DNA from 3 places in the Streptomyces sp. NPDC019937 genome. Region 3 is predicted to be linked to each of the others. Evidence: riboswitches for the same ligand, from Rfam matches in the RefSeq annotation. Region 3 holds a riboswitch; each other region holds the start of a gene.

Evidence for each region. A riboswitch is a leader RNA that binds a small molecule or an ion and turns the genes downstream of it on or off. The one in region 3 is predicted to bind cobalamin.
Region 1: another riboswitch for cobalamin. It lies ahead of ABZ562_RS17945 (CbtB-domain containing protein); the one in region 3 lies ahead of ABZ562_RS09700 (ribonucleoside-diphosphate reductase subunit alpha).
Region 2: another riboswitch for cobalamin. It lies ahead of cobN (cobaltochelatase subunit CobN); the one in region 3 lies ahead of ABZ562_RS09700 (ribonucleoside-diphosphate reductase subunit alpha).

Annotation. Positions count from the first base shown of each region.
Region 1 is NZ_JBEYAL010000016.1:31,257-36,618, forward strand. It holds gene cobF (precorrin-6A synthase (deacetylating)) at 64-837, opposite strand; gene ABZ562_RS17940 (CbtA family protein) at 949-1,704, opposite strand; gene ABZ562_RS17945 (CbtB-domain containing protein) at 1,725-1,946, opposite strand; cobalamin riboswitch at 1,983-2,124, opposite strand; gene ABZ562_RS17950 (amino acid transporter) at 2,270-4,243, shown strand; gene ABZ562_RS17955 (MFS transporter) at 4,310-5,362, shown strand, end outside.
Region 2 is NZ_JBEYAL010000002.1:287,094-292,455, reverse strand. It holds gene ABZ562_RS02995 (precorrin-2 C(20)-methyltransferase) at 1-1,349, opposite strand, end outside; gene ABZ562_RS02990 (precorrin-8X methylmutase) at 1,346-1,987, opposite strand; gene cobG (precorrin-3B synthase) at 1,996-3,384, opposite strand; cobalamin riboswitch at 3,494-3,618, shown strand; gene cobN (cobaltochelatase subunit CobN) at 3,648-5,362, shown strand, end outside.
Region 3 is NZ_JBEYAL010000008.1:5,976-11,337, forward strand. It holds gene ABZ562_RS09700 (ribonucleoside-diphosphate reductase subunit alpha) at 1-928, opposite strand, end outside; cobalamin riboswitch at 1,055-1,195, opposite strand; gene ABZ562_RS09705 (FGGY-family carbohydrate kinase) at 1,293-2,762, opposite strand; gene ABZ562_RS09710 (histidine phosphatase family protein) at 2,875-3,507, shown strand; gene ABZ562_RS09715 (DeoR/GlpR family DNA-binding transcription regulator) at 3,504-4,283, shown strand; gene ABZ562_RS09720 (FGGY family carbohydrate kinase) at 4,331-5,362, shown strand, end outside.

The sequences.
Region 1 (5,362 bases), on a different contig from region 3:
GTGGCGGGAAGCGCGGAGACCGCGCTTCCCGCCACCGGCTCCGTCACACCGGTACGGCCCCGGTCACTCCACGACGCGCAGCAGATACGTGTCCATGATCCATCCATGCCGGTCGCGTGCCTCGGCGCGCACCCGCCGGATGCGGTCGGACACCTCTCGCAGCGGCCCGGCGACCAGGAGTTCGTCCGGCGTGCCGAGGTAGGCGCCCCAGTAGATCCAGACGTCGCCTCCGGCCTGGGTGAACGACTCGTGCGCGTCGAGCAGCACGACGATGTCTCCGTCGTCGTTCCGGCCCACGTCGGAGAGCCGGCGGGCCGGGGTGATGTGCAGCGGCCGGCCCACCCGGTTCAGGGGGATGCGGTGCCGCGCGGCGAGCGACGAGACGCTGCTGATGCCGGGGATGACCTCGACGTCGACGGAGACGGAGCCACGTGCCTCGATGGCGGCGAGGATCCCGAGGGTGCTGTCGTACAGCGACGGGTCGCCCCACACCAGGAACGCCGCGGTCTCGTCGGCCGTCATCTCGTCCCGTAGCAGGCCTTCGAAGATGTCCGCGCGACGGGCGCGCCAGTCGTGGACGGCGGTCGTGTAGTCGCCGCGCCCCATCGGGCGCCGGTCGCGGCTCGGGTCGTCCACCTCCACCACGCGGTAGGGCGCCCGCGCGTGCTCGTCCAGCATGCGGTGGCGGAGATCGGTGAGTGCGGAGGTGTCGGCCCCCTTGCCGACGATGAAGAAGACGTCGGCGCGGCCCATCGCCTTCACCGCCCCGAGCGTCAGGTAGTCGGGGTCACCCGCTCCGATGCCGATGACGAGGATCCGGCGTTGCTGCGTGGTCATGGGACGCAGTCTCGCAGGCGGGGGCCCGGCCGGCGGCTCGGTCCGCCTGGCCCGAGGAACGCGGGAGGGCCCGCGGATGGCTCCGCGGGCCCTCGTACGCCTCGGTAGGGGTCAGTTCGGGGCGGCCGCCATCGGGCGGGGCGCCTCGGCCTTCGCGGCCCGCGGGTTCAGCAGCCGCTCGGCCAACTCGCCGAAGATGAGCCCGAATCCGCCCCACAGGGTGAGCTGCATGGCGAGGGCGGACAGCCGGAACCGCCACAGCACGGTGGCGGGGAAGCCCCCCGGCACCTCGTTGACCACCGGCAGGAAGGCGTACGCCAGCCCGATCGCGACGGCGAAGGCGGCCACCGCGGCGACGGTGGCGTACCAGGTGCCGAACTTCGGGGCGAGCCGCTTGCCCAGGAGGGTGGCGCCGATCGTGAGGAGGATGCTGAGCAGCATCATCAGGAAGTACAGCGTCGTTCGTTTGCCGATGGTGTCGGCGTTGCCGACCGCGGGCGGGTTGGCCGGGTACTTCAGGAACGGCACGACGTAGACCGCGAGCAGCGCGCAGCCGGAGAGCAGCAGCGCGGTGGCCCGGGGGCTGAAACGGCCGACGCGGCCGAGGGCGAAGCAGTAGGCGAGGGCGGCGACGCCGCCGAAGGTGACCCCGTAGATCAGGACACCGGTGGCCAGGCCCGCGGTGGACTGCAGGCTACGGGAGACGAGCTCGACCTCGTGCCCGTGGGCGTGGGCCTCCTCGAAGCTGATCGCGCTGTCGACGTTCGGCTCACCGAGGAAGTACGCGGCGATCAGCGCGAGCAGGCCGGCGCCCAGGCCCGCGAACATGCCCCGGACCAGGAGATTTCTTACCGTTGCGGAGTTCATGAGTGCGTGGCGTCCCTCGCTCAGTGGCAGGGGAAGCCGAGCAGGTGGCGGGCGTCGTGCACCCACTCGTGAACGCTCTCGCCGGAGACGACAGCGGTGGCGCCCTGCTCGGCGCCGACGAAGTACAGCAGGACCAGCATCAGGATGCCGAAGAAGACCGCCCAGGGAGCTATCGCCTTGAGCGGCAGCGGGGCGGGGAGAGCGGGGGTGGCGGGTGTCGGCTGGGCGACTGGCTGCGCCATGGCAGGGCCTCCTCTGGGAGTTCGCGTCCCATCTCGGTGGTGCACAGGACGACTGCTACGGGTCTGACTCACCACCACCTCCCGCGAGGCGATGGCACACAGTGGCGCGACCGTGCCGGATTCCCACCGGCTTCCGTCTTGCCGTCGTCGATATCGCAGCGACGATACCGCGCGGCACGTGCGTGGCCAAGACCGGCCACCTGGCCTGATCGTTTCTCGGGCCGGGCATGCCGCCGTCACGCTCGGCGCGGGTCCCGCTTACCCTGATTCGGTCGTTTGTTCCTGGGCGGCGCTCTGTAACGCTATGTGATCGGGAGTACGTGATGGCCACCTCCACCGACGTGGAGACCCGCCCGGAGGGGGCCCGCAAGGGAGGTCGGCTCCGGAGCTGGCTGCTGGAGGGCCTGTCCGATATGGCCAAGCAGCAGCCCGGGCCCCATGCCCAGGTCCCGGAGGGACACAAGGGGCAGCGGTGGTGGCGGGTGATGTGCCTGACCGGTGTGGACTACTTCTCCACGCTCGGTTACCAGCCCGGTATCGCCGCTCTCGCGGCCGGGCTGCTGTCCCCCGTCGCCACCATCGTGCTGGTGGCGGTGACCCTGGCGGGGGCGCTGCCGGTGTACCGGCGGGTGGCCAAGGAGAGCCCGCATGGTGAGGGGTCGATCGCGATGCTGGAGCGGCTGCTGTCGTTCTGGCAGGGCAAGCTGTTCGTTCTGACACTGCTGGGGTTCGCGGCCACCGACTTTTTGATCACCATCACCCTCTCGGCCGCCGACGCCTCCACCCACCTGGTGGAGAACCCGCACTTCACCAGCGTTCTGCAGGGTCACGAGGTGGCCATCACGCTGGGGCTGGTCGCCCTGCTCGGCGCCGTCTTCCTCAAGGGCTTCATGGAAGCCATCGGGGTGGCGGTGGTGCTCGTGGGCGGCTATCTGGCGCTGAACGTGGTCGTCGTGATCGTCGGGCTGTGGCATGTGGCCACCGCCTCCCATGTGGTCACCGACTGGTCCCGGGCGCTGACCGAACAGCACAGCAACCCGCTGGTCATGGTCGGTCTGGCGCTGGTGGTGTTCCCCAAACTCGCACTGGGCCTGTCCGGCTTCGAGACCGGCGTGGCCGTCATGCCTCATGTGCAGGGCGACCCGGGTGACACCGAGGAGCGGCCCACCGGGCGGATCCGGGACACCAGGAAGCTGCTCACCACCGCCGCCGTGATCATGAGCGCCTTCCTGATCACCACGAGCTTCATCACCACCGTGCTCATCCCGCAGGACGAGTTCAAGGCCGGCGGCAAGGCCAACGGGCGAGCGCTGGCGTATCTCGCGCACCACTATCTGGGGTCCGTCTTCGGCAGCGTCTACGACGCCGCGACCATCGGCATCCTGTGGTTCGCGGGCGCCTCCGCCATGGCCGGACTGCTCAACCTCATGCCGCGCTATCTGCCCCGCTACGGCATGGCCCCGCACTGGGCCCGCGCGGTGCGTCCCATGGTGCTGGTCTTCACCCTGATCGCCTTCCTGGTCACCTGGATCTTCAACGCCGATGTGGACGCCCAGGGCGGCGCGTACGCCACCGGGGTGCTGGTCCTGATGACCTCCGCCGCCGTCGCCGTCACGATCGCCGCCCGCCGCGCCGGGCAGCGGGGCTGGACCGTCGGCTTCGGCGTGATCTCCGCGGTCTTCGTCTACACCACGGCGGTCAACGTCGTGGAACGCCCCGACGGCGTGAAGATCGGCGCGTGTTTCATCGCGGGCATCATCGCGGTGTCGCTGCTGTCCCGGCTCGCCCGTGCTTTCGAGCTACGGGTCACCGACATGGACCTGGACGACATGGCCCGGCGTTTCGTCCGTGACTGCGCCACCCGCCGCATACGGTTCATCGCCAACGAGCCGGACCACCGGGACGCGACCGAGTACCGCGACAAGATCCTGCAGATCCGGGCCGACAACGACATCCCGGACGAGGAGGACCTGGTCTTCGTCGAGGTCACCGTCCGCGACCCCTCCGACTTCGAATCGGCGCTGCGCGTGCACGGCGAGGTGCTGCACGGCCGCTACCGTGTCCTGACCCTCGACGGCTCCAGCATCCCCAACTCGCTGGCCGCGCTGCTGCTGCACGTCCGGGATGTGACCGGGTGCAGGCCGCACATCTACTTCGAGTGGACCGAGGGCAGCCCCTTCGCCCAGTTCCTGCGGTTCTTCCTCTTCGGCCAGGGAGAGGTCGCTCCGGTCACGCGAGAGGTGCTGCGCGAGGCCGAGCCGGACCGGGCCCGGCGGCCTCATGTTCATGTCGGCTGAGTGCCGGGGCGGAGCCCCGTGGCGAGCCGGGCGCCGTTGGGGAGGGCAGCGATGAGTGGACACCCGATGGCCGATCCCCTCCGCCGAGTCCTGACCCGGACCGGCCGGACCGCCCGGGCCCCCAAGCCGCCGCGCGAACGGACCTGGAAGGACCTGTCACCGCTGCTGCGGCTGCTGATCCTCACGCAGCTCGCCTTCAACATCGGTTTCTACGCCGTGCTGCCGTTCCTCGCCGAGCACCTCGGCACCGCGATCGGCATGGCGGGCTGGCTGGTCGGCTTCGTCCTGGGGTTGCGGACCTTCAGCCAGCAGGGCCTGTTCGTGGTCGGCGGCTGGCTGGTGGACCGGCACGGCGTGCGGCCGGTCGTACTGGCCGGGTGCGTGCTGCGGATCGCGGGGTTCGCCTGGCTGGGGTACGCGGAGTCGAGCTGGGCCGTGGTCGGCGCGGTGCTGCTGATCGGTTTCGCCGCCGCTCTGTTCTCCCCGGCGGTGGAGTCCGAGGTGGCCCGGCAGGCGGTGATCTGGGAGCGGGAGGGCCGTGGTCCCCGTACCCGGGTGCTGGCCCTGTTCAGCGCGGCGGGGCAGGCCGGGGCCTTCGTCGGGCCGCTGCTCGGCGGTCTGCTGCTGGTCGTGGACTTCCGCACCGCGTGCCTGGCCGGAGCGGGGGTCTTCGTCCTCGTCCTCGCCGGGCACGCGCGGCTGATGCCACGGCACATCCCCGGCCGGGCCCGCACCCGGGAGCGGGGCGGGGTGCGGGCGATGCTGGCGAACCGCCGCTTCCTCGCCCTGTGCTGCGCGTACGGCAGCTATCTGCTCGCCTACAACCAGCTCTACCTCGCCCTGCCGGAGGAGGTGGAGCGCGCGACGGGGTCGCAGGCTCCCCTGTCCTGGCTGTTCGCGCTGTCCTCCCTGCTGGTCGTGTGCGCCCAGCTGCCGGTGACCCGCTGGGCGGGCGACCGGCTCGATCTGCGCCGCTCGATGGCGGGCGGGCTGCTGCTCGTCGCGGCCGGTTTCGCGGTGGTGGCCGCCGCCCGCCCGGCAGGGTGGTCGGGGGCCGCGGGACTGCTGCCCGCGGCGGGGTTCGTCGTCCTGCTCACCCTGGGGCAGATGCTGGTCGTC
Region 2 (5,362 bases), on a different contig from region 3:
GGGGTGTCCGGCGCGCGGTGTTCCAGGAGGAGTTCGCGGGCCTTGCCGACCTGCCAGATCCGGCTGCGGGAGCCGGGGTTGTACAGGGCGAGGACCAGGTCGGCGGCGGCCGCGGCGTGCAGGCGCCCGGCGATGACCTCCCAGGGCTTGAGCCGGTCCGACAGCGAGACGACGGCGTAGTCGTGGCCGAGCGGGGCACCGGCGCGGGCGGCGGCGGCGTGGGCCGCGGTCATGCCGGGCAGCACCCGCACCGGGACATCGCGGTACGGCTCCTCGGACGCGGCCTCCAGAACGGCGGTGGCCATGGCGAACACCCCGGGGTCGCCCGAGGAGACGACGGCGACACGCCGGCCGCGCCGGGCCAGGTCGAGGGCGAATTCGGCGCGCTCGGCCTCGACCTTGTTGTCGGAGGGGTGCCGCCGCTGACCGGGCCGTACGGGGACCCGGTCCAGGTAGGTGGTGTAGCCGACCAGGTCCTCGGCGGCGGCCAGTTCACCGCGGGCCTCGGGGGTGAGCCACAGCGGACCGGCGGGGCCCAGGCCCACCACCACGACCTCGCCCGGGCGCCCGGACGCGGCGGCGGCCGGTGCGGCCGGGGCGCCGATACGGCTCGGCAGCACCGCCACCGAGAAGTACGGCACCGACGAGGGGTCGACCTCCTCCAGCGGCCCGGTGCGCTCCGCGCTCATCGTGGCGCGTTCCACGTACCGCGCGTCGGCGAGCCGCCCCGAACGCTCCAGGGCGCGCCGCACGGCCGGGAAGGTGCGGCCGAGCTTCATGACCGCGGCCGCGTCGGCCGTCGCCAGGCGCGCCGTCAGCTCCTCCTCGGGCAGCGTGCCCGGGAGGACCGTCAGCACCTCCTCGCCCTCCACCAGCGGCGCGCCGAGCCGGGCGGCCGCCGCGCTCACCGAGGTCACGCCGGGGATCACCTCGGTGGGGTAGCGGTCGGCGAGCCGCTTGTGCATGTGCATGTACGAGCCGTAGAAGAGCGGATCGCCCTCGGCCAGCACCGCGACCGTGCGCCCCGCGTCCAGGTGCGCGGCGAGCCGCGCCGCCGCCTCCGCGTAGAACTCCTCCATCGCGCCCCGGTAGCCGCCCGGATGGTCGGTGCCCTCCGTGGTGACCGGGTAGACCAGCCGCTCCTCGATGTGGTCGGGCCGCAGATGCCGCTCGGCGATGGAGCGGGCGATGCTGCGGCCGTGCCGGGCGCTGTGGTACGCCACGACATCGGCCCCGGCGATGACCTCCACCGCCCGCACCGTCATCAGGGAAGGGTCACCGGGGCCGAGGCCCACGCCGTACAGCCGTCCCTTCGCCGCCGGCGTCGCCTGTCGCTGCTGCTCGCTCACTCTTCCTCGCTCGCTATCGCGTTGATCGCGGCCGCGGCGATGGCGCTGCCGCCGCGTCGGCCGCGCACCACCAGATGGTGGGGCGCCGACGGATGTCCGGCCAGCGCCTCCTTGGACTCGGCGGCGCCGATGAACCCGACCGGCACGCCGATGACGGCGGCCGGGCGCGGCGCGCCCTGTTCGAGCATTTCCAGCAGATGGAACAGCGCGGTGGGCGCGTTGCCGACCGCCACGACCGAACCCTCCAGCCGGTCCCGCCACAGCTCCAGCGCGGCGGCGCTGCGCGTCGTCCCCATGCGCCGCGCCAACTCCGGTACGGCGGGGTCGGACAGCGTGCACACCACGTCGTTGCCGGCGGGCAGCCGCCTGCGGGTGACGCCGCTGGCGACCATCTGGGCGTCGCAGAGCACGGGCGCCCCGGCGCGCAGCGCCTCCCGGGCCCGGGCGACCACCTCGGGCGTGTACGCGAGGTCCTTGACCAGGTCGACCATTCCGCACGCGTGGATCATCCGCACCACGACCCGGCTGACGTCGGCGGGGAGGCCGTCCAGGTCCGCCTCGGCGCGGATGGTGGCAAAGGAGGCGCGGTAGATGGCCGCCCCGTCCTTCTCGTAGTCGAACACTGTGTCCTCGATCATGTCGTTGATCATGCTGTTCCGCGGGCCGTCGCCACGGCGTCGGCCAATCGCTCTGCCGTTACGTCCATCGCGCCGCCACCGGTGGCACCGGCCGCGCCGTCGGGCTCCCGCGTGTCGCGTACGGTGAGCCGGTAATCCGTGCCGGAGGTGGCCAGCGCGTCCACCCAGCGGCCGCCGGGGTGGCCGCAGCGCCGCTCGCAGCCGGAGAAGTACACCGGCACCGGCGGCGGCGCGCCGGGGGAGCGGGGAGCGTCCGCCACCGCGCGCGTCGCGTGGGCGCGCACATCGGCCAGGGACTTGGCGCAGCCCGGCCGTCCCGTGCACGCGCCGACCCCGGCCCACGGGGAGCCCGGATCGGTCACCAGCCCCGCGTCGGCCACCTCCCGCGACGCGGCCGCCGCGCCGTCCGCGGTGAACCCCGGGAGCACCACGCCGCGCCAGGGTGTCACACGCAGCTCGCCCGAGCCGCCCCGGGAGGCGAGCCCGGCGAGCAGCCGCCACGGCGCCGCGCCGACCCGGCCCAGGGGCACCAGGACGGACACGGCGTGGCGCCCGTCCGGCCCGGACACCACGCCCGGCGCGGGCGGCGCGCCGGGCGCGTCAACCGGCCCGCCGTGTCCGGTACGTACGGCTTCGACGCCCTCGTCCGCGAGCCGCGCCGCCAGGCCGTCGGCGGTCACCGCGTGTCGCGCGGGCAGTTCGCGCGCCCGCCACGCCTGGGTGCCGCTCACCCGGGCCCTGGCCAGGAACTCCACGGCGGCCAGCGCGGCGGCGCGCGGCGCGTCCCGCCCCCGCACCTCGAGACCGGCCCCCGGCGCACCGGAGCCCACCCGCAGCACCGCCCCGCCGTCCGGCGCTGCGATCAATGTCACATCCGCGCCCAATGCGGCCACATCGCCCCGGCCGTCGTCCATCGCGAACAGGAAACGGCCCGACAAGCCGGACAACTCCTCCCACGCCCCGGCGCACAGCGCGGCGTCCAACTCCCGCGCCCACACGGTGACATCGCCGTATCCGGCGCCGTCGAGGCCGCTCAGCGGGGACGCTGCGATGTTGCGCACCCGGTCGTACCGGTCCGAGGGAAGCAGCCCGGCTTCCCGCAGCCCGGCCGCCAGCTCGCCGCCGCACGCCGCCTCCAGGCCGCGGAGCTGGAGATTGCCCCGCGAGGTGAGGTCCAGACGGCCGTCGCCCAGCTCCTCGCTCGCCCGGGCCAGCGCCAGCGCCTGACCTGCCGTCAGCAGGCCGCCGGGTATCCGGACGCGGGCCAGGGAGCCGTCGTCCGCCGGGTGCAGCCGCAGCGCGCCGGGGCAGGCGTCATCGCGTCCGCGCGCCCGCCGCGAGGGCGCTTCACCGGGCGCTTCGTTCGCAGGTGGGACGGTTGCCGGGGGGAGGGACATGGCGGCGAGCATACCGACGTCCGGTCGGCCCTCACCGTCCCGTGCCAGGTCAGCAACGCCTACTATGCTCTGCGGCGGGCCGTCTGGCCCGCTGGACGCATCAGACGGCGTCAAAGACGCACAAGACGGCGTCTGGGGGAGGAAACCGGTGCGAATCCGGTGCGGTCCCGCCACTGTGAACACGGCAGCCTGCCGTGCGAGCCAGGAACTCCCGCCGTCTTCCAACCCGCCCGGGGCGCGGACCCCGAGGAAGGCACCGAGCCATGATCCTGCTGCTGTCGACGTCCGACACCGACCTGCTCAGTGCCCGCGCGGCCACGGGCCCGGTGCCGTACCGCCTCGCCAACCCGGCGCGGCTCCCGCTCGACGACCTGCCCGGCCTCCTCGACGGCGTCGAACTCGTCGTCGTGCGGCTGCTCGGTGGCATCCGCGCCTGGGAGGACGGCCTCGAGACCCTGCTCGCGGGCGACCTCCCCGTCGTCGTCCTCACCGGTGAACAGGCCCCCGACGCCCAGCTCATGGAGGCGTCCACGGTCCCGGTGGGGATCGCCGCCGAGGCCCACGCCTACCTCGCGCACGGCGGCCCCGCCAACCTGGACCAGCTGGCCCGCTTCCTGTCCGACACCGTGCTGCTCACCGGCCACGGCTTCGAACCGCCCGCCACCGCCCCCACCTGGGGGCCGCTGGAGCGCACCGCGCGCGAGGACGTCACCGGCCCGGTGATCGCCGTGCTCTACTACCGGGCCCACCACATGAGCGGCAACACCGCCTTCGTGGAGGCGCTGTGCCGGGCCGTCGAGGACGCCGGAGGACGGCCGCTGCCGCTGTTCGTCGCCTCCCTCCGCGCCCCCGAGCCCGAACTGGTCGAGGCGCTCGGCGCGGCCGACGCCGTCGTCACCACCGTGCTCGCCGCGGGCGGCACCCGCCCCGCCGAGGCGTCGGCGGGCGGCGACGACGAGGCGTGGGACGCGGGCGCGCTCGCCGCGCTCGACGTCCCCGTGCTCCAGGCGCTGTGCCTGACCTCGCCGCGCAGCGCGTGGGAGGAGAACGACGAGGGCCTGTCGCCGCTGGACGCCGCGACCCAGGTCGCCGTCCCGGAGTTCGACGGGCGGCTGATCACCGTGCCGTTCTCCTTCAAGGAGGTCGACGAGGACGGCCTGCCGGTCTACGCCGCCGACCCCGAGCGCGCCGCGCGCGTCGCCGGAATCGCCGTACGGCACGCCCGGCTCCGCCACATACCGGCGGCCGACAAGCGCCTCGCGCTCGTGCTGTCCGCCTACCCCACCAAGCACTCCCGCATCGGCAACGCGGTCGGCCTCGACACCCCCGCCAGCGCCGTCGCCCTGCTGCGCCGGCTGCGCGCCGAAGGCTACGACCTCGGCCCCGAAGAGGGCGACGGGGCGCTCCCGGGCCTCGCCTCCGGCGTCGGCGACGAACTCATCTACGCCCTCATCGAGGCCGGCGGCCACGACCAGGACTGGCTCACCGAGGAACAGCTGGCCAAGAACCCGGTCCGCGTCCCCGCCGCCGACTACCGACGCTGGTACGCCACCCTGCCGCGGGAGCTGCGCGACGCGGTCGAGGAGCACTGGGGCCCGCCGCCCGGCGAGATGTTCGTGGACACCAGCCGCGACCCCGAGGGCGAGATCGTCCTCGCCGCGCTGCGCCACGGCAACCTCCTGGTCGTCATCCAGCCGCCGCGCGGCTTCGGCGAGAACCCCATCGCCATCTACCACGACCCCGATCTGCCGCCCTCGCACCACTACCTGGCCGCCTACCGCTGGATGGCGACCCCGCGGGCCGACGGCGGCTTCGGCGCCGACGCCATGGTGCACCTGGGCAAGCACGGCAACCTGGAGTGGCTGCCGGGCAAGAACGCGGGCCTGTCCGCCGCCTGCGGCCCCGACGCCGCGCTCGGCGACCTGCCGCTGATCTACCCCTTCCTGGTCAACGACCCCGGCGAGGGCACCCAGGCCAA
Region 3 (5,362 bases):
AGACGCAGGCCGCGCCCTTGCGCCGGCCGCCCTGGTTGACGGCCGCCACCGAGGCGTCGAGCGTGCGCAGGAACGGCACGATGCCGTTGGAGTGCCCGTTGGTGCCGCGGATCAGCGAACCGCGGGCGCGGATGCGGGAGTACGACAGGCCGATGCCGCCCGCGTGCTTCGACAGGCGCGCCACCTGGTGGTAGCGGTTGTAGATCGAGTCCAGCTCGTCCAGCGGCGAGTCCAGCAGATAGCAGGACGACATCTGCGGGTGCCGGGTGCCGGAGTTGAACAGCGTGGGGGAGCTGGGCAGGTACGACAGCGTGCTGGTCATCCGGTACAGCTCGGCGACGTCCGCCAGCGCCCGCTCGGTCAGGTCCTCGGCGAGGCCGCAGGCCACCCGCAGCAGGAAGTGCTGCGGGGTCTCGATCACCTGACGGGTGATCGGGTGGCGCAGCAGATAGCGGCTGTGCAGGGTGCGCAGCCCGAAGTAGCCGAAGCGGTCGTCGGCGCCGTCGGCCAGCGCCTGGTCGACCAGCGCGTCCAGCCGGGCGGCGTGGGCGGTCACGAACTCGGCGGTGGAGTCGGCGATCAGGCCCTCGCGGTGGCCCACGGCGACGGAGGCGGAGAAGGAGTCCGCGCCCTGCCCGGCCGCCTCCTCGGCGATGGCGCGGGTCAGCAGCCGCGCGGCGAGCCTGGAGTACTCCGGCTCCTCGCCGATGAGTCCGGCCGCCGCCTCGGTCGCCAGGGAGCGCAACTCCGCCTCGTCCGAACCGGGATGGCGGCCGCGCAGGGCGGCGGCCGCGACCTTGCCGGGGTCGGTGGCGGGCAGATCGGCGGTGAGCGCGGTCAGGGTCCGCAGCAGGGCGGTCCCGGGCGCGTCGGCCGCTGCCGATGAAACCGCTGCCTCTGAAACCGGATCGGCGGGCGCGATGGTCACTGAAGTGTTCTCCCTCGCTCGGCTGGGGGCCTTCGAGGGCGGTGCGCGATGGCCGCTCACGGGCATGCCGATTCCGCTCCACGGCACTCCACGCAGCGTCCATCCACCCAACCCGCGGGGCCCGGACGTATGCAGACGGCCATCGGCAGGTCATCGGACTCACGGGTACGCAAAAGCGCACACGTACACCGTTGCGGGACAGTTCCGGATTCACACCGGATTCCCCTGCGGCGACAGCGAGGACGAGCATACATCTTGTGTCGTGCTGCGCACGCGCCCCCAGATGTTGTGTCGTCAGCTGGGCGAATTCGTATAGATGTGCTAGTCACGGCGGGCTTTGGGTGCGCCGGAATCCCAGGGAAAACTAGCTTCCCGGGCCGCTCGCCCGCCATTCGTCCAGGGCACGGGCGAGTCGGTCGCGGTAGTCGGCGTAGCCGTCCTCATAGGCGCCGCGAAGCCCGCTCCGGGGTTCGACGGTACGGGACGCCGCGCGTCGGCGGGACGCGTCCCCGGGGTCGCCGAGCGACCGCCGGGCGACCGCGACCGCGCCCCGCGCGCCGACCTCCGGCTCGTCGGGGAGGGCCACCGGGCGGCCGATGACGTTCGCGAAGATCTCGGTCCAGGCGGCGGAACGCGCGCCACCGCCGCACAGCGCGAGCCGCCCCGAGAGCCCGGCCGCCTCCAGGCAGTGGCGGGCGGCGTAGGCGACGGACTCGCACACGGCCCGTACGGTGTCGGCGCGGGTGGAGGCGAGGGTGAGGCCGTCCAACCGCCCCTGGGCGGCGGGCTCCACGAACGGGGCGCGCTCCCCGGCGCCGGACAGGAAGGGCAGCGCGGTCACGCCGTTCGCGCCCGGCGGGCTCTGGCCGAGCAGGGTGTCCAGGGAGGCCGTGGTCGTCCCTGTGAGATCGAGCACCCACTCCAGGGCGGCGGTGCCGACCATCGCGGGCATCGCGCGCAGCCAGCGGTCCGGGTCGGGGGTGCACAGCCACATGCCGGCCGGATCGGCGGCCGGGTCCACCGCCACGCGATCGGTGAGCACCTGACAGGCCAGCGTGGTGCCCACGATGAGCAACCCGTCGCCCACGTCCCGCACCCCGCTGCCGATGGCGCACGCCGGAAGGTCGTACGGGCCGGAGACGACGGGCAGTCCGGGCGGCAGCCCGGTCAGCCGGGCCCCCTCCTCGTCCAGCGCGAGGACGGTGCCGGGCGCGGCGGGCGGGGGCAGCAGCCGGGCGTGATCGGCCAGTCCGCACAGCTCCAGGGCGCCCGGCACGTACGTACGGGTGGTGACGTCGAGGAACGGCAGGGAGGCGTCGGAGGCGTCCACGGTGATGACGCCGGTCAGCCGCTGGGCCACCGCGTCCACGCAGTAGCCCGCGACCGCCGCCCGCTCCAGTGTCCGCGGCTCGTGCTCGGCCAGCCAGCGCAGCAGCGGGGCGTGGCAGCCCGGGAACAACCCCGAGCCGGTGAGGGCGTGGAGGGCGGCGAGCGTGCCGTCGGACCGCCAGCGGGCGACGGTCCCGCTCGCCCGCCCGTCCAGCCAGGAGATCGGCGGACGGACCGCCCGGCCCGCCTCGTCGCGCAGCCACAGCCCGTCGCCCTGGCCGGTGAGCGCGAGCGCGGCGGGCGGGCCGGGGAGCGCCACGGCCACCTCGCGCACCACCTCGGCGACCGTGCCGAGCACATCCTCCAGATCCTGTTCGACCCGGCCGCCGGGCAGCCGGTTCAGCCGGCTGGGGCGGGCCGCGGAGGCGAGCGCGGCCCCGTCGGGGGCGAAGGCCACGGCCTTGGTGACGGAGGTGCCGACATCCACTCCGACGATCACGCGCATGGCCTGCTGCCCTCCGGAAACCTCGGAACCCCGGCACTCCATCACATGAGCGATGCTAGATTTAACACTTGAGACGTGATCAGGCAATGGCCGACGCATCGAAAGGCCCCGGATGACCGCCCGACTGCTGCTCGTACGCCACGGGGAGACCGTGTGGCACGCGGAGAACCGGTACGCCGGAACCTCGGACATCGCGCTGACCGAGCGCGGCCACCGGCAGGCGCGGGCCCTCGCCCACTGGGTGAGGGGTCGCGGGATCGACGCGGTGGCGTGCTCACCGCTCGGCCGGGCGCGGCACACCGCCGAACCGGCCGCCACCGCGCTGTCCCTGGCCCCCGAAGTCGTCGAGGACCTGCGCGAGATGGACTTCGGCTGGGGCGAGGGCCGCACCCTCGCCGAGATGGAGGCGGAGGACCCGGCGGCCGTCCGGGCGTTCCGCGAGGACCCCGAGTCCGGCGCCTTCCCCGGCTCCGAGCGGCCCGGCGAGGCCGCGGCCCGGGCCGTCGCCGCGCTGCGGCGGCTGGCCGCCGCGCATCCGGACCGCACCGTGCTCGTCGTCGCGCACAACAGCCTGCTGCGGGCCGCCCTGTGCACCCTGCTCGGCATCCCGGTCGGCCGCTACCGCGCGGTCTTCCCCCGGCTGGACAACGCGGCGGTGACCGAGATCGGGATCGACGGCGACCGCACGGCGCTGCGCTCCCTGAACGTGCCCACGGACGGCGCCGCGGGAGGGCCCCGCCCATGACCACGGTCCGCTCCCAGGACGCCCGCCGGCAGACCATCACCGAGCACGTCCTCGCGCACTCCACCGCCACCGCGGCGGAGCTGGCCGACCTCACCGGGGTCAGCCTGATGACCGTGCACCGGGACCTGGACGAGCTGGCCCGGCTCGGCGTGCTGCGCAAGTTCCGGGGCGGGGTCTCGGCCCTGCCCTCGTCGGTCTTCGAGGCCGGCCTCGCCTACCGGATGGGCGCCCACCGGGCCGAGAAGGAGGCGGTGGCCGCCACCGCCGCGCGGCTGGTCGAGCCGGGGATGTCGGTGATGCTGGACGACTCCACGACCGTCCTCGCGCTCGCCCGGCTGCTGGTGGAGTCCGCCCCGCTGACGGTGGTGACCAACGCCCGCCGGGTGATCGAGGTCTTCGCCGGGGTGCCCCGGATCCGGCTGATCGGGCTCGGCGGGGAGTACTCGCACACCCATGACTCCTTCCTCGGCGTGCCGTGCGCGGAGGCGATCGCGGCGCTCTCGGTGGACCTGGCCCTGGTCAGCACCTCGGCCATGGACGCGGCGACCACGTACCACCAGGAGCAGGACGTGGTGCTGGTCAAGCGCGCCATGCTGGCCGCCGCCGCCCGCACGGCGCTGCTGATGGACGCGTCCAAGACCCGGCGCACGGCGCTGCACCGGCTGCGCCCGCTGGCCGACTTCGACCACCTGGTGGTGGACGGCGCGGCGGACGCCCTGCTGGTGGGGGAGTGGCGGGAGCGTACGGACGTGAGGATCGCGCCCGAGCCTTCTTAACACCATTGGCGTTAACTTAACTCCACGCGTGAGGGGCGTGATACGTGATGTCCGACCGGCCCGAGGTCGTCGCGGGAATCGACATCGCCACGGCGGCCGTGCGCGTGGTGTGCGCCGACGCACAGGGGCGCGTACGGGCGCGGGGCGGTGCGGAACTCCCGCCCCCGCGCCGGGGTGCGGGCGGCCACAGCGAACAGGACGCCACGGCCTGGTGGCCCGCCGTCGCGGCGGCCCTGCGCCAGGCCACCGGGGCGCTTCCGGCGGGCGGCCGCGAGGTCGTGGCGGTGGCAGTCGCCGCCACCTCCGGCACGATCGTCCTCGCGGACGGCCGGGGCGAACCCCTCGGTCCCGCCCTGATGTACGACGACCGCCGCGCCGCCGCGCTCAACGCCCGGGCCCAGGAGGCGGGCGCCGCGCGCTGGCGGGCCCTCGGCCTGTCGGTCGGCCCGACCGCCGCCCTGGGCCGCATCGCCTGGCTGGCGGGCGGCGGCGGTCCGGCGGTCCACGGCGGGGGCCGCCACCTCCTCCACACCCCCGACCTCCTCGGGTGGCGGCTCACCGGCGGGCCGGTCGCCACCGACTGGTCGCACGCGCTCAAGAGCGGCTACGACGCGCGCGCCGGGGAGTGGCCGGGCGAGGTCTTCGACGCGCTCGGCGTACCCACCCGGTGGCTGCCGTCCGTCCGGGCACCGGCCACCCCGGCCGGCACGGTGAGCGCGGACGCCGCGGCGGAGACCGGGCTGCCCACCGGTTGCACGGTCCGTCTCGGCATGACCGACGGCTGCGCCGGGCAACTCGCCACCGGGGCCGTGCGGCCCGGGCAGTTCGTGGGGATCCTCGGCACCACGTACGTCCTCAAGGGCGTCACCCGGGACCTGGTCGCCGATCCCTCCGGCGCGCTCTACAGCCACCGCCACCCCGACGGCTGGTGGCTGCCGGGCGGCGCGTCCAGCACCGGTGGCGAGGCCGTCGCCCACCTCCCGTCCGAGCGGCTGCCCGCGCTCGACCGGGCCGCCGCGGAACGCGGCCCGGCCTCCGTGGTCGCGTATCCGCTGCAGCGTGAGGGCGAGCGGTTCCCG